3 regions of the Gordonia sp. 34D genome follow, and region 3 is predicted to be linked to each of the others. Evidence: predicted binding sites of a transcription regulator. Region 3 holds the regulator's gene; each other region holds the start of a gene.
The links. The regulator LexA, encoded in region 3, represses DNA repair genes until DNA is damaged. The targets are predictions, from matches to a motif close to CGAACANNTGTTCG.

Region 1: AC1L34_RS08830 (error-prone DNA polymerase) is a predicted target of LexA. The motif match lies at 1,558-1,571, and genes of this name have one in related genera.
Region 2: AC1L34_RS09755 (HNH endonuclease signature motif containing protein) is a predicted target of LexA. The motif match lies at 2,242-2,255, and genes of this name have one in related genera.

Annotation. Positions count from the first base shown of each region.
Region 1 covers NZ_CM155293.1:1,914,239-1,919,694, forward strand. The annotation lists gene AC1L34_RS08830 (error-prone DNA polymerase) at 1-1,546, opposite strand, end outside; gene AC1L34_RS08835 (SDR family oxidoreductase) at 1,684-3,612, shown strand; gene AC1L34_RS08840 (alanine racemase) at 3,647-4,759, shown strand; gene AC1L34_RS08845 (DNA polymerase Y family protein) at 4,767-5,456, opposite strand, start outside.
Region 2 covers NZ_CM155293.1:2,095,569-2,101,024, forward strand. The annotation lists gene AC1L34_RS09750 (TIGR02611 family protein) at 33-452, shown strand; gene AC1L34_RS09755 (HNH endonuclease signature motif containing protein) at 597-2,216, opposite strand; gene AC1L34_RS09760 (hypothetical protein) at 2,390-3,661, shown strand; gene AC1L34_RS09765 (hypothetical protein) at 3,694-4,293, shown strand; gene AC1L34_RS09770 (hypothetical protein) at 4,342-4,548, opposite strand; gene AC1L34_RS09775 ((deoxy)nucleoside triphosphate pyrophosphohydrolase) at 4,661-5,086, shown strand; gene AC1L34_RS09780 (DEAD/DEAH box helicase) at 5,083-5,456, shown strand, end outside.
Region 3 covers NZ_CM155293.1:1,309,265-1,314,720, forward strand. The annotation lists gene hrpA (ATP-dependent RNA helicase HrpA) at 1-1,722, shown strand, start outside; gene nrdR (transcriptional regulator NrdR) at 1,748-2,203, opposite strand; gene AC1L34_RS06060 (LysM peptidoglycan-binding domain-containing protein) at 2,275-2,634, opposite strand; gene lexA (transcriptional repressor LexA) at 3,102-3,785, shown strand; gene AC1L34_RS06070 (phosphoenolpyruvate--protein phosphotransferase) at 3,817-5,456, opposite strand, start outside.

The sequences.
Region 1 (5,456 bases), 600 kb from region 3:
CCTGCTGCCCGCTGGCGTAGCCGAGCGCCCGCGCCATATCCCGGATCGCCGACCGCCCGCGGTAGGTGATCACATTGGCAACCTGTGCACTGTGTTTGCGCCCGTGCTTGGCATAGACGTGCTGGATGGCTTCTTCACGACGATCGGATTCGATGTCGACGTCGATGTCGGGAGGCCCGTCGCGCTCCACCGACAGGAACCGTTCAAACAGCAGGTGGTTGGCAACCGGATCGACGTTGGTGATCCCGAGGGCGAAGCAGACCGCCGAGTTGGCGGCGCTCCCCCGCCCCTGACAGAGGATCCCGTTGCGTTTACAAAAGCTGACGATGTCGTGGACGACGAGGAAGTATCCGGGAAAAGTGAGGGTCTCAATGATGGCGAGCTCATGGTCGATCTGCCGGTAGGCATCGGGCCGTTGCTCGCGGGTCCCAAACCGATCCCGGGCACCGCGCTCGGTGAGTTCGCGGAGCCAACTCGCTTCGGTGTGACCGGCCGGGACGTCGAAGGGCGGCAGGTTTGGGGCAATCAGCCCGAGCGAAAATGTGCACTCGTCGGCGATAGCGACCGCATTGTCGATGGCCTCGCGGTGGGCGGGCATCAATCGGAGCATTTCGTCACCGCTGCGCAGGTGTGCGCCGCCCACGCCGGGAAGCCAACCGTCGATGGTGGCCATGTCGGTGCGCGCCCGCACTGCCGCCATCGCCGTGGCCAGGCGACCGTTCTGTGGCGCAGCAAAGTGTGCGCCGGTAGTCGCGACGGTTGGCACCCGATGCAGCGCAGCCAGGGAGGCCAAGATCGCGGTGCGTTCGTCGTCGTCGGAGCCGGTTCCGGGGCTCAATTCGACGGCGACATTGCTCGCACCAAAGCGGTCGATAAGTTCGCCGAGCGCGGTATCGGCCGCCCTCCGACCACCGCGATCGAGGGCGCGCCGCACCGACCCCTTGCGACAGCCAGTGAGGATTTGCCAATGCCCGGTGGCCGCGTGTTCGGCGATGACGGTGAGGTCGTAGCGCAGTAGCCCCTTCTCTCCACCGCTCATATGGGCATCGGCAATCACCCGGGAGAGCCTGCGGTATCCCTCGTCCCGGCGGGCAAGTACCAGCAGGTGCTCCCCCGGCGGATCGACGGCACCGGCTCGAGCGGCGTCGCGCTGCAGCGACAGCTCGGCACCAAAAACGGTCGGCATGCCAAATTCGCGAGCGGCTTCAGCAAACCGTACGACGCCGTAAAAGCCGTCATGATCGGTCAACGCGAGCCCTCTCAATCCCAGCCGCTGACCTTCTTCGACCATCGATTCAGGCATGGAGGCACCATCGAGGAAGCTATAGGCGCTGTGCGCGTGTAGTTCCGCATACGGGACCGTCGATGAACCAAACTCGATGTCGGCGGCCTGATAGGAGTCACGTTTCCGCGACCAGGCAGGCGAGTCGTTGCCGTCACCCGTTGGTGAAAATGTGGTGCCCGGTCGGTCCGCAGGGCCAGCCGGGCGCCCCGACAGCACCCGTTCCATCTCCGACCAGGTCGGAGGACCGTTGTTCCAACCCACTCTCCAAATATAGAACATCTGTTCGATACCAATCAACCGGCAATCTGCATCGATGCCGTGCCAAATCAGCAATCGTTCCGAGCCAGCCGACCCGGCAAATCCATCATCCCCGCACCCAGTTGTGAGACCCTGGGGCCGTGACGAGTTATTTTGTGACCGGTGGCAGCGGCTTCATCGGCCACCAAGTGGTCCAAAAACTCTTGGCCAGCGACCCAGAGGCCCAGGTTTATGCCTTGGTGCGCACCGGGTCACTGCAACGTTTCTCCGAGGCAATGGACCGTGTTGACGGTAACGACCGCGTCACCACCGTCGTAGGCGAACTCACCTCCGACGGCCTGGGCATCGACGCCGCAACGAACACCGCGCTCGACGCCATCGACCATGTCATCCACCTCGCGGCCCTGTACGACGTGACCGCAACCGAAGAAGCACAACGCGCGGTTAACGTCGAGGGCACTCGCCGCGTCGTGGAGTTCGCACGGTCGCGGGGCGCGATGCTCCATCACATGTCATCGGTCGCGGTCGCCGGCGACTACGACGGCGACTTCACCGAGAACGACTTCGATTTAGGCCAGGGGTTTCCTTCCGGTTGCCATCGCACCAAGTTCGACGCCGAACGCATCGTCCGCGACACCGCAGAACTGAACTGGCGCATCTACCGGCCGTCGGCCGTCGTCGGCGATTCCAGGACCGGCCGCACTAACAAAATTGATGGTCCGTACTACTTCTTCGGACACCTCTCGGCACTCAGTGGGCTTCCGTCATTCCTGCGATTGCCGGTCCCCGACGTTGGTCACCTGAACATGGTGCCGGTTGATTTCGTGGCGGAGGCGATCGTCGCGCTGATCGGCGTGCAACCGGGGCACAGCGGACTGGTGTTTCACCTGGGCGATCCGCAACAGCGCTCCGTCAGCGACCTCTTCAACGCGATCGTCCCCGGCTTCGGCGGCCCCAGCAGTTTTACCGCATTTCCCTCTGCGCTGGTCCGACCCATCTTGTCGATGAGCGGCCTCGGCCCACTGCGCCCGTGCCGCGATCTCGTAGCACTGCAGGCCGGGCTGCCACCGGGGATTCTTGACATCGCCGCACTCCCGGTCACTTTCCGATGCGACACCACCACTGCGACCCTGGCGGGCCTCGGTATCTCAGTGCCCGACCTCGCGGCCTACGGCCCCAAGCTCGCCGAGTATTGGTACCAGCATTTGGATCCGGCACGGCACCGTCGCACAGATACCCGCGGACCCCTCGTCGGCAAACACATCCTGATCACCGGCGCATCCTCTGGCATCGGCCGAGCGACGGCCCGCATGTGCGTGCGCCGCGGTGCCACCGTGTTTCTGGTGGCACGCAATGCCGAACAGTTGGTGGAGACCGCCGCCGAACTCGACGCCGAAGTTCCCGTCCCCGGCCTTCCCATTGGCCGCGCCCACGCCTACCCGGCCGATATCAGTGACGAATCCGCAGTCGCGACACTCGTCAAATCTGTTCTGGCCGAACATGATCACATCGACGTGCTGGTCAATAATGCGGGCCGCTCCATCCGCCGTTCCACCGCCAATGCGGTCGACCGTTCGCATGACTACCACCGCATGATGGCCGTCAACTACTTCGGTGCCGTCTATCTGACCCTGGCGCTGCTGCCACATATGACGGGCAGGCAATCGGGCCACGTGGTGAATGTGTCGTCGATTGAAGTGCAGAGTCGCGCACCCCGATTCGGCGCGTACGCGGCGTCGAAGGCCGCATTGGAGGCGTTCAGCGATGCGACCGGCGCCGAAACGCTCTCCGATCACGTCACCTTCAGCAATGTCCGAATCCCGTTGACTCGCACCAGGATGATCGTTCCGACCAACGCCTACGATGCGGTCCGCGGCATCTGGAGCGTCGACAAGGCCGCACATCGGGTGCTGCGCGCGATCGTCGTTCGCCCCAAGCGGGTCAATACGATGCTCGGTGACCTCATTAGCTTCGGTCATCACGCCGCACCGCGCCTCACCAACCGCCTGCTGCATCAGGAGTTTCTGATCAACGACGAGTCTGACGCCGCGCTCGGCCGCATTAGCTGAGCAGGGATCACCCTGTTCGTGCAACGATCGGGGTATGTCAGCCCCGTCTGCCCGATCACTCACCTCCGTCGACACGCCGTATCTTGTTGTCGACGTTGAACGTTTGGACCGCAACCTGAATTCGATGGCAGCGTGGGCGTCCGAACACGGTGTGGCGTTGCGTCCACACGCCAAAACTCATAAGTGCGCGCAGATCTCGACCCGCCAACTCGGTGCGGGAGCGGTTGGATTGACTGTCGCCACGATTGGCGAAGCGGAAGTTTTCGCCAACATCGGCGTCGACGATCTGTTCATCGCGTACCCGCTGTGGCTTTCCGGGAGCAAAGTTGAGCGGTTGCGAGCACTTTGCGTGCGGGCCACGATAAGCGTTGGGGTCGACTCGGCGGTCGGCGCTCGCCGACTGGCCGAAGCGTTGGCGGGTGTTCCGGTGACAGTACTGGTAGAGGCGGATTCCGGCATGCACCGCACGGGAGTCTCGCCCGCGGAGGTCGTCGCCGTGGCAACTGCGGCGCGCGATGGCGGACTCGACGTGGCAGGCGTGTTCACTTTCCCAGGGCACGGCTATGGCCCGGGAACGGCTCGGTCCGAAGCCGCCTCGCAGGAAGCCCAATCGCTCGCGGAAGCTGCGGAACTGTTGCGGTCACATGACTTTGAGATTCGCGTGGTAAGTGGAGGGTCCACTCCGACAATCCATTTTGCCGATGCTGGCGTCGTCACGGAGCTGCGGCCCGGCGTGTACCCGTTTTATGACGCTCAACAACTCGAACTCGAAAGCTGCACCATTGACGACGTCGCACTGACTGCAGTCGCGACCGTCGTCAGCAAGGCGACAACTCCGGGCGGTAAGGGTGAGCGCATTGTGCTCGACGCCGGTAGCAAGATCCTGGGTGCCGATCGGCCAACTTGGACAACGGGTTTCGGTCGACTCGCCGACTTTCTAGCCGCCCGAATCGTGTCCTTGTCCGAGCATCACGCGGTTGTTGACTTCCCGGCTGACAATAGCGCACCCGAACTGGGCGACCGCGTACGAGTGATCCCCAATCATGTGTGCTCCGCGGTGAACCTGGTTGACGCCCTGTACGCCCAGGTGTCCGGTGACGAGCGACTACAAACCTGGCCGGTCATTGCCCGCGGTGCGAACTCGTAATCTGCGCTCATTCGTAGATCCCTTCGACGGTCCACTCCGCGTCGCGGCAGCAGAGGAGAAGGGCTCGCGAATCGGCCAGTAGCACTTGCGCCCGGGCTTTTCCGGGGCCAAACGGCCAGGGCCCAGCCCACCAGCGCAGCGGATAGAACCGACCGCTCATCCGCACCACCGCCGGGTCGGCACTGAAGGCACCGCGAGCATCGAGCGTGACTGGCCGTTCGGTGGCGTCAAAGACTTCGGCCCCGGTCTGCGTCAACAACGACGGTGCCGGTCGTGCCAATCGGTCTGGCCAAGCGGCTTCGGGGTCGCGCGGGGATCGCAGTTCGTCACCGAAAGCCACCAGGGCTACTTGTTCGGTCGGTCCACGACCGCCGCTGCGCACTGGGACTCGAACCGATTCGCCACCGAGGAGTCCTTGGACGCGGACTAATGCGCGGCGGGCCTGATCTCCTAATCCGTCACCAACTTCCCCAGGTAGTCCCTCCCCTGAAAGCGCATGCTGCATCGATCCCGGGTTCACCAGTTCCACCGGTTCTAATGCCAGTCGGGCGATCGGCGAATCGGGCGCATCACCACCTGAAGCCCGGCCGGTCAGCCAGCCTTCCAGTTGCCAACGCACGCGATCGGCAGTCGCTTCGGGGGTTAACGGTTCGGCGCATCGCCAGGTCCGCGAATACTGCTGTCCTCGTTCAGTGAA
Region 2 (5,456 bases), 790 kb from region 3:
GGCCGAGTCGGTGTTGCGGTGATAGCGTCCCGATGGTGTCCGTAGTAGTCGATCACTTTAAGTCGCTTGGTGCGAAGTACCACCACATCCGCCACAATCACCGGTATGGCGGGGCACTGCGTTACGTGACAATTGTGGTCGGAGCATTGGTCACTGCAGTTGGCGTGCTGACGATTCCGTACCCGGGCCCCGGTTGGGCCACAGTCTTTCTCGGCCTGCTTATCCTGTCTCAGGAGTTGGAGTGGGCCGCGCGGTTACGCAAGAAGATCATGGGACTCCTCAACCGTTTCTATTCGAACTACATCGATGGCAACCGCCTGATGCAGGCGGTCTTGGCGATCGGCACGTGCGCAATTGTGTTCTTGACGTTGTGGTTAACGGGCGGCCTCGCCCTGTTCGGCGGCTGGTTCGGGCTCGACTGGGCGTGGCTACGCTCCCCACTCGCCGGTTAAGTTCACGAGCCTCGCTCCCGCTTCCTTTTCCGCTCTCCGAGTTGGGCCCGCGGAGCGTAGCGATGCGCACCCCTTATCGAGGAGCCCGCAACAATCACCGAGATTCGGGCTAACCACGGCGTGTCGCCTGTTCGGCGTGTCCGATCAGAACGGCGGCACCCCTTCCTCGGCCAACGCCCGAGCTTCCTCTTCCTCGCGGATTCGGCGGTTCGCTGCCCGGCGGGCCATGCGGTAGGCGTGCTTGGCCTCGGTGCGGGACTGCGCGCGCCGAGGGCCGTTCTCGGCGTGTCGGGATTCCGGGCGCGGCGCCCCAACGACGCCGGCCCCAACCGGGGCGTGCTGGCAAGGAATCAACCCGACCTCGGGCAGCAGCCACGTGTTGAGTGCTTGCTGACGCACAGTGAATCCTTCCGGGGTCGTCACTTCGGTCCAGATGACGCCGTTGGCGTCGACGATCTGGTCATCGATCCAGCCTTCGGCGCAGGTCTTCAACCCGTGATGAAAACGGCACTTGGGGTTGAGGTTGCACAAGCACGTCGGGCCGCCAGCGGCCGGATCGTCGTGGTTGTATTCGCACACATGGTCCAGATCGGTAGCAAAAGCCGGTTCGGTGCAGCCGGGCCAGGTGCAGATCCCAAACAGGGCACGCAGAACCGTGTCGAGCGTGGCCGTGGGGCGGTACTGGTTGCCCGGCTGGGCCTGGTGATCGAGCAGATCGCCCAAATCCAGATCACGGGCGACGGTGTCGGGGCGGTCGGCGATTTCGCGAACGTGCTCGGCCGAGATCGGGCCGAATCCGTCGAGGACGGCCGGGGTGTCGGCGGTGCCGTCGAGGGTTTCTTCCCGCACCACCACGTGCAGCACCACCCGAGCACACCGGGCATCGATCTGCTCTTGGGAAAGTTCGGCGATGCAATCATCACTGCCGCACTGGCAGGTGAACGCGGTGCCGTTCAACCGCGCCATTGCCGCATCGGAGCGACGAACCTGCTTGGTGCGAGGATCTTTCGGGCACACCCCAGCAATCACTGCATCCAGGGTTTCTTTCGCCAACCGCACATCCTCGGCAGAAGCAGTGATGACCAACTCCGACATGCCTTCGGTGAGCGGGTTGACCATCACCTTCTTGTAGTCGCGGATCTGCTCACGAGTGAGGGTGACCGCATCGGGATCATGCTCGGCGACCACCGCAGCGACCACGGCCTCCACCCGCGCCGCCGACAGGCCACCCAAATGCTGCAACCGGTAGGCGATCTCGGCATCAATCAGCGCAAGCAGAGCAAGATCGTCGACCAGCGAGGTCTGCTCCACAGCACGAGCGAACCACGCATCCGGGATCAGCCCATCGCGCAGCAAACCACCCACGGCCGGAATCCGCTCAGCACACGCCACTGCGCGCTCCACAAACCGCTCAGCGGTGCACTGGCGCACCCCGGCAGCCACCGCGTACGAGGCCGCGACCTTGCACAGCGGATCGTAAACCCGACCAAACACATCCGAAGCCGGATCCGCCTCGGCCACGGCACACTGCTCTTGCAGCAGCGAGTAGATCTCGGCGTAGCGATGCCACATCACCACCCCGGCAAAAGAATCCACCCGCGCAGCAAAAGCCAACCGATCCGCACGGCTATCGCGCACCACACCCGAGGCGGCCGCCGAACCCCCACCGTCGGCCGGGGCCGGGCGAGAAATGCGGATAACGATCTCATCGTCGGCGACCTTCACCGTGGACGCGGGTGGGCGGGTAGTGGTTTGAGTGGTCATCGGCTTCCCCTTCGAATCATCAGCTCGAACTTACGTTCGATGTTAATCCGAGGGTCTGACAATTTTTGAAGGCCAACCCTGACTGGTCCACCAAGATCCCGGCCGACAAACATTTCGGAAGCCGAGTTTTCGCATCCCCGATACTGAGACACCGCTGGTGACACCATCAATAGGTGGATACTTCGACGTCCGACACCCCTCGGCCCACCTCGTACGTTCGCATGGCCGTCAGCTTCTTGCTGATCACCATCGCGCTGCTTCTCGCCCCCATTGCCGCGATCGGAACTTGGGCTCGGGTTGAGTTGGTCGACGGCGATAGTTTTGTCTCGACCTTTGCTCCCTTGGCCGAGGATCCGGCCGTCCAGGATTTCGTCGCGGGACAGATCACTGACGAGATTGACAAGCAGGTTAATTTCGACCAAGCCGTCGGCCAACTCTTCGATGAGCTCGCTGCGGCGAATCTCCCTCCGCGACCAACGGCAGCCATCGCAGCCCTCCGCGGTCCTGCGGTGGCGGGTATCCAGTCAATCGTGGCATCGACTGTTCAACGTCTGGTGGCGTCGGATCAGTTTGCGCAGTTGTGGGAGTCGAGTCTGCGGCTCAGCCATCAGCAGGCGATAGCTGTCCTCAAGGATCAACCCGGAACCGTGTTGGACCTGTCGAAGGACGGCACCTTGAGCGTCCAACTCGAGCCCCTCTTCGATGCCGTGAAGACGCGGTTGGTGCAGCGCGGATTGACGTTTGCCGACCGGATCGAGCCGAAGAATCGGACGATCACCATCGCGCATGCTGATTCGCTCGCACTAGCTCGCGCGACGTATCAGGTGGCGGTGATCGCTGGGTTCTGGCTGCCGTGGGTAGCTCTGGCGCTATTGGTTGCTGGGATTTTGGTGGCGAACCGCCGACGTCGAGCCTTGCTGTTCGCGTCGATCGGGGTGGTCATTGTGTTTGTGTTGTTGTCGTTGGGAATTTGGGTTGGCGGCAACATTTTCACGTACTCCGTGAGCCCGGATCCCATGCCGAGCTCCGTTGCCGACGCCGTGTTTGGCGAGGTCACCGCTGCTATGACGTCCACGATCCGAGCCATCGCCGTTCTCGGTCTCCTGATTGCCGTAGTGGTGTGGTTCGGCGGACCCGCCCGGCCGGCGGTGGCTGTTCGGTCGGTAGCGAATTCCGGATTCAGTTCGTTGCGGTCGGCACTCGACCGGAACGGCGGCGACACTGGTCGGTTCGGCGCATTCGTCGACCATTACCGCGCGGTGATCTGGTGGATCGCCGCGATTCTGGGGACCTTCGCGCTGATGGCGTCGAGGCCAGTCACGTTCAGCGCGATCGGCTGGCTCATTGTCGGACTGGTTGTTCTAGGGATCGCAGTTGAGTTGCTTCGACGGCCAGCCGCAGACCCTCCCGCTACCGAGGCATCGGCTACTCCACTATCCGAATGATCGCGTCATAGTGCCGGGCGTAGTCTTTTCGTGTGACGTACCCGCAGCAACCAGGTTCCCACCCATCTGGGCCACACCAGCCTCAGCAGCAGTGGGCAACCCCGCCCCCGCAGGCGCCGCAGTATCAGCAGGGCCCGCAGTATCAGCAGGCGCCGCATGCACCGGCTCAATGGCAGCAGCCGCAGGTGCCACAGCAGTTCCCTGGGCAGCAGCCTCACTACGGCCAGCCGGTACCGGGTCAGCAGTACCAGCCGCACCCTCCGGCGCAGCAGAGGCAGCAGCAACCCGCGCACTTTCAGCAGCCGGGGCCTCCGCAGCCAGGCCAGTACGCGCCGTCACCACTTGGCACTGGCGCGTTCCTGAGCATCCATACGGGGTTCTTCCCTCTGGCCTGGATCCTCTTCTTGACCGGGCCGCTGATCGTGATCGACGGCATCGAGGTTGGACGAAACTGGGGCGACCAAGTCATCGAACTCGGTCCCGGCGTGCACACGATCCACATCCACACCCGATACCTCTGGGCGATCGGCAACGCTGACCAGCAATTCCAGATTGCGCCCGGCCAGCGTCTGAGTGCTTCGTACAACACACCGTTCTGGGCATTCTCCAAGGGAACCATTCAATTTTACTGAGCGCTTGAGGGTGTCCCGTCAGGTTGAATCGTCGGGACGCGTGGACCTTTACTGTTCAAAATCCGCATCCACATCGACGTCGTTTCGCGCTCGCGAGATACTGACATGCCGCTCGCCGATGCCGGTCTCGACGGCGACGTTCTCGGCGAAATCTCCAAGCTCGACGGACATAGCGTCCGAATCAAACTCGTCAGACACTGCGATGTAGGCAACCCGCTCAACAGTCTCGGCGATCAGGACGCGATAGACCGGCAATCCGCCCTCCTTCTCCTCTTCACACTCGAGGAAAGCATAGGATGCTGACAATCCCCGTCTAGGTTTCGCCCTCCTCGGCATCGACGGTCTCTAATGGGTAGAGTTCGATTCGATGGAAGACACACGCAATACTTCAGCTACGAAGCGCCGAATCCATGTTGTTGGAGCGGTCCTCGTGCGAGACGGCAAGATCCTGGCCGCCCGCCGGAGCAACTTGATGTCACTACCAGGCATGTGGGAGTTTCCCGGGGGCAAGATTGAGCCGGGAGAGAGCCCCCAGGCAGCACTCCGACGAGAACTCGCTGAGGAGTTACTGGTCAACGCTGAGATCGGTGAGCTCCTTGAAACAACCGAGCACGAGTACGATTTCGGTGTAGTCATCCTGACCACGTACTTCTGCACCCTCATCGATGGCGATCCACAACTGACTGAACACTCTGAGATCTCGTGGCTGCCGGCGGCAGATCTTGGAACGTTGGATTGGGCGCCGGCAGATATTCCCGCCGTTGACAAGCTTCGTGCCACGTTTGCCGAATGAACCCAAAACTAAAAACTTCCGAAAATCGCCTAGTACGCGCCGATACGACATTCGGATTCCTTGACGCGTCCGCCCCTTCCGAGCAAGTCTTTCATCCTCAACTCATCTCCAACTGTGACGACAACACGATGTTGCGAGCGATCCGGCATGAACTACATCGCTCGAACCGATTCGTATTCTCTGTCGCATTCGTAACCACGGGCGCGTTAGCCCTTCTGAAACAGGCCCTGGTTGACTTTAACGGCGAGGGAACCATCGTCACGTCGACCTATCTAAATTTCAACGAGCCAGCGGCGTTCCGCGAGTTACTCACGCTGGAGGGCGTTGAGGTACTGGTCCACCCTGATGTTGAGCGCGGTTTCCATGCAAA
Region 3 (5,456 bases):
ATGGCGTATGAAAAAGTCAGCCTTTACGGCGTTCCTCTCGTGGCCCAGCGCCGCGTCAACTACGGGCCCATCGATCCGCAAACCTCGCGCGAGATCTTCATCCAGGAGGCCTTGGTTGCTGCCCGGTGGAAGAATCGCCACGCCTTTGCCGCCCACAATGCCAATCTCATGCGCGACGCCGAGGAGTCCGAGCACCGCGTTCGACGTCGAAACCTCCGCATCTCCGACGAAGATCTCTTCGATTTTTATGCCGCCAAGATTCCATCGAATGTGGTCTCCACCCGGCACTTCGATTCGTGGTGGAAGAAGGCTGGACGGGCAGACCCCACCCTGCTGAACCTCAGGCTTGAGGATTTTGCATCCGACGAGATCCCCAAAGCAGCCGATTTCCCGGCCGCGTGGCAGCAAGGCGAAGCCCGGCTGGAATTGCGGTACAACTTTGCGCCGGGTGCCCCGGACGATGGGGTCACTACCGTCATTCCGCAGGCTCTGCTGGCGCACGTGCGCGACAGTGGCTTCGACTGGCTTGTCCCGGGGATGCGCAGCGAGTTGGTGACGGCACTGATCAAGTCCCTGCCGAAGGGTCTACGGAAGTCGATGTCGCCCGCCTCGCGGTATGCCGATCTGGCGCTGGCCAAGCTGTCGACGCGAAGTGAGCCGCTGCTGACCGGCTTGGCTCGCGAGTTGTCCACGATCACCGGTGTGACGTTGACTCCGCGAGATTTCCGGCCCTCGAATCTGGATCCGCACTTGCGGATGCACTTTGCCGTGACCGATGCCGAAGGTGCCATCGTGGCCCGTGGCGATCGACTGTCGGCGCTACGCGATGACCTCGCTGGCCGACCGAAAACTCCGAGTGCACCGGTGGCGACGACGTGGGCACCGGATGGCATCGGGACCCTCGAAGATTCCGAGACCGCCATTGTCGCCGGGCAAACTATTACCCGGTATCCGAGCTTGGCAGCGGTTCCCGGGAAGGGCGTCAGGCGGACGATCGCCGCCTCGCCCGCCGAGCGAGATGCCGGGATCCGCGCCGGCATTATTGAGTTGCTTCGCGTTGCGATCGCCCCGCCGAGTCGCCGACTCGCTACCGGGCTGCCCCCGATGGCGAAGCTTTCACTGAGCCAAAGCCCATACTCCGACGTCGATGCGCTGCTTGCCGACTGCACCAACCGGGCGATAATCGACGCCGTGGCTGCCGAAAAATCGATCACCGAGATTCGCAACGCCAGCGACTTCGCCGACCTGTCGGCGCGCATCGCACCGGTGGTCCGTTCGCGGGCACCCGAATACTTCGACGCGGCGGTCGCCGCTTTGGCCGAGTACGGGCCAGTTCGGCGGGCAATTGACGCGCGCGCGGGAACCCTGGCTGCCGATGACGTCGCCGATCAGGTGTCGAATTTGATATTCGACGGCTTTGTTGGACTCACGGCGCTGGTGCACTTGCGCTCAATTCCGCGCTATCTCACGGCCGCTCGGCTGCGACTTGAGAATCTCCAAACCACGGGTAGCCGCGACAACGATGCCTTGGCTTCGATCGATCGCATCATTGCGGCGTGGAATCGACGGATTGCTCAGCTCCCTGAGAGTCGACACGACGACCTTGGGGAAATGGTCCAGTGGCGACTCGAAGAGTTGCGTGTGAGCTTGTTTGCCCAGCAGCTCGGCACTGCGGGAAGTGTTTCCGAACAGCGAATCCTGAAGGCAATCGACAAGTTCTAGCGGAGTCGCGGCAGTTCGCTGGACTTCAGTTTTTGCTGCGGTCGCGGCGGAGGTCGTCGATTTCGTGTTGGAAGTCGTCGGCTGATTCGAAGGACTTGTAGACAGACGCGAAGCGCAGGTAGCCAACTTCATCGAGATCGCGCAGTGGCCCGAGGATGGCGAGACCAACTTCGTTGCTGGGGATTTCGGCGGATCCGGAGGACCGAACCGTGTCCTCCACCTGCACTGCCAGTTTCGCGAGCGCATCGGCATCGATGTCGCGCCCCTGGCATGCCCGGCGCACGCCTTTCATGACCTTCTCCCGGCTAAATGGTTCGGAAATACCATTGCGCTTAACAACGGACAGAACTGCCGACTCCACGGTGGTGAACCGGCGCCCGCACGCACTGCATGCCCGACGACGCCGGATGGCCTGGCCATCATCGGCGACTCGGGAATCGACTACTCGGGTGTCATCGTTCTTGCAGAACGGGCATCGCATGTCACGAGAATACCCGGCGGCCCAATCTGCCTTGTTTCGCAGTGCGTTCCAGCACGAACCTGGGGGCTTCCCTACTTGTAGGCCGGGACCCGCAATGCCTGGCCGACCGCCAGACCCGAGGTTTCTAAGCCATTGATCTCACGGAGCTGCGCGATCACTCCGGCGGTCGGCAAATCGGGCGCGATGCGCTGGGCCAGGCTGGTGAGTGACTCGCCTGCCCGCACATACACAACTTCGGTCGCCTGCGGGGCTGCCGGTGGTGTTGATTCGAGATTGGCTCCGACGATCGCGAACATCCACACCATGGCTGCGAGCGCTCCGCCAACCAGGAGTGCCCCGACCACGCGACGACGACGATAGACGGCAGCTTGATTACTGCGGTAATTCGAACGTTGGGTAACGCCTCGCACGTTCGAGGACGATTCGAACATCGGCGAGCGCTCGCGCCGCCATTCATTCGAATGACTGACAGGCGCTGCGCTCTTGGATCGCTCGTCCGTTCGAGTTAAGTCTGCGATAGCTCGCACTTGGCGACGCTGCGGGCGACCGCTCGGAAAGCAAAGAACGTCACCTCGCTGCGCCTGTACCCGACCCGAAGAATCGCGCGCCACGACAGGAAGATCGCAGGTCATAACTACTTCGAGGCCGGCGCGACGGCTACTACCGGCCGAGCCCACACGAGTGTGGCCACTACGCTCGAGGCGCTCCACGGGAGCCTTGAGAACATTGGCGCTCATCGGTGATCTCCTATCGATCGGGTGTTCGAAGAACTCTTGTTCGATAGTTAACACCATGCCTCTGACAAAGTTCGACACGCATCGAACAATTGTTTGAGTTTTGTGACCTACTCAACTAGCGTGGAGCTATCAATCGAACACAGCTGACGAAAGGCCCGACGGTGACCGACACGCCAGATCCACTGCTCTCGACCGAGACACTGGAAGCTTCCCTCACCCAGCGACAGCGCGATGTTCTGGAAGTCATCCGCAAGTCGGTACGCGAACGCGGCTACCCGCCAAGCATCCGTGAAATCGGCGAGGAGGTGGGTCTCACCTCGACCTCGTCGGTGGCGCACCAACTGCGCACCCTCGAGCGCCGCGGCCTACTCAAGCGCGACCCTCACCGTCCGCGCGCAGTCAATGTCCGCGATAGCGGGCGCACCCCGCCGGATGGCGGCAGTAGCGGCGGCGAGGACGATTCTCTGCCGAAGCCGACGTTCGTACCCGTTCTCGGCCGGATTGCCGCGGGCGGCCCGATTCTTGCCGAGCAGGCTGTCGAAGATGTTTTCCCGATGCCCCGCGAACTCGTCGGTGACGGTTCACTGTTCATGCTTCGCGTAGTTGGCGAGTCAATGATCGACGCCGCTATCTGCGACGGAGACTGGGTTGTGGTTCGTCAGCAGAATGTCGCCGAGAACGGCGACATTGTCGCCGCCATGATCGACGGCGAAGCCACCGTCAAGACGTTTAAACGCGTCGACGGTCATGTCTGGCTGATGCCGCACAACGAGCACTTCGAGCCCATCCCCGGCGACGACGCCGCAGTCCTCGGCAAGGTCGTCACCGTGATGCGCCGCATTTAGCGAGTGCTCCATCCGGAGCGATTCACCCCGGTCAGCCCAGTTTGGTTCGCGCGTCGTCGCGTGCCTGAGCTGGGCTGACTGCATTGAGAGCCGCCGCCGCCGCGTTTCGGCACTGTTGGAGACTGACCTCTCCGAGTTGCAGGCCGACCGCCGCGGCAGCCGCCGGAGCCGTCGACAGTGAAGTCACTCCGAGGCCAACCAGGACGCAGGCCAGCAGCGGATCAGCAGCCGCCTCACCGCACACCCCGACCGGCTTGTTCGCGCGCTGGCCCGCCTCGCCGACTTTCGCAATGAGCGCCAGAACGGCTGGCTGCCACGGGTCTGTGAGCTCCGCCAGTTCCGGCGACATCCGGTCAGCGGCCATCGTGTATTGCGCGAGGTCATTGGTTCCGATGGAAACGAAGTCAACTTCCGCGAGGATCCCATCGGCCAGCAGCGCCGCCGATGGAACCTCCACCATGACGCCGGGAATCAGCCCCTGCAGCCGAACGGCACCGGCGAACTCGCGCGCTTCGTCAACGGTGGCAATCATCGGTGCCATGACCCACGGAGCGCTACGGCCGTCCCCCTTGGCAGCCTCCCCCAGCGCCCGTAACTGGTTGTCGCGGATTTCTGGATAGCTCTTCACGATGCGGTTTCCCCGAACCCCCATGGCGGGATTGGGTTCTTCGGTGTTGTTCACGAACTTCAGCGGCTTATCCGAACCAGCATCCAACGTCCGGATGACTACTTTGCGACCGGGGAAAGCATCGATGACTTCCCGGTAGAGCGCCACCTGCTCGGCAACCGATGGCTCATCAGCTCGTTCGAGAAAAGCCAACTCAGTACGAAATAGCCCCACCCCCTCGACTGGTGCCCGAGCACCTTCTCTGGCCGAGGATCCGTCGGCCACATTGGCGAGTATCGCAACCGGGTGACCATCGGAGGTCCGACCGGGGCCACGCCAGCCAGCGATCTCTTTCGCACGCGCATGCGCCTGCGCGACTGCCACCGAGATGAGTTCTGGATCGGGTGAACTGCCGACGGTTCCCAAGTCACCATCGACGTATCCCATCGCACCGGAATCGATGTCGCCAAGGGCGCCAGCCGCGACAACGCAGGGGATGCCCAACTGTCGCGCAATGATGGAGGTGTGGCTACTGGGCCCGCCCAACCGCATGGCCAAACCAATTACTTTGGTTGGGTCTAGCTCGGCAGTATCCGCGGGGGCAAGGTCGTCGGCGAGCAAGATTGATGGCTCGTCGGGAACGGGGATACCGGGTTCGGCGACACCGAGGAGTTCTGCGACCACCCGGTCACGAACATCTTTGAGGTCCGTGACCCGTTCGGCCATCAAGCCGCCCAGGTTGGTGAAGACTTCGACGAACTGATCGGTCGCAGCGATGGCCGCGAGTGCGGCGGGCGCTCCCCCCGAAATGGCCTTGTTGGCGGCACCGATCCAACCACGGTCGCGCGCCAAAGCTGCTGTGGCAATGAGGACTTCGGCTGCAACACCGGAGTTGCGGGAGGCTCGTTCGGTGAGTCGATCAGCGACGACGCCCGCGGCGGCCGCGAACCGTTCGGACTCGGCGGGGCGCAAACTTTCCGCGATCTCGGTGGCGTCGATGTCACCGAAGCCGGGCCGTGCACCCGGCTTCACAATGCGACCGTAGGCCAACCCCCCGACGACCG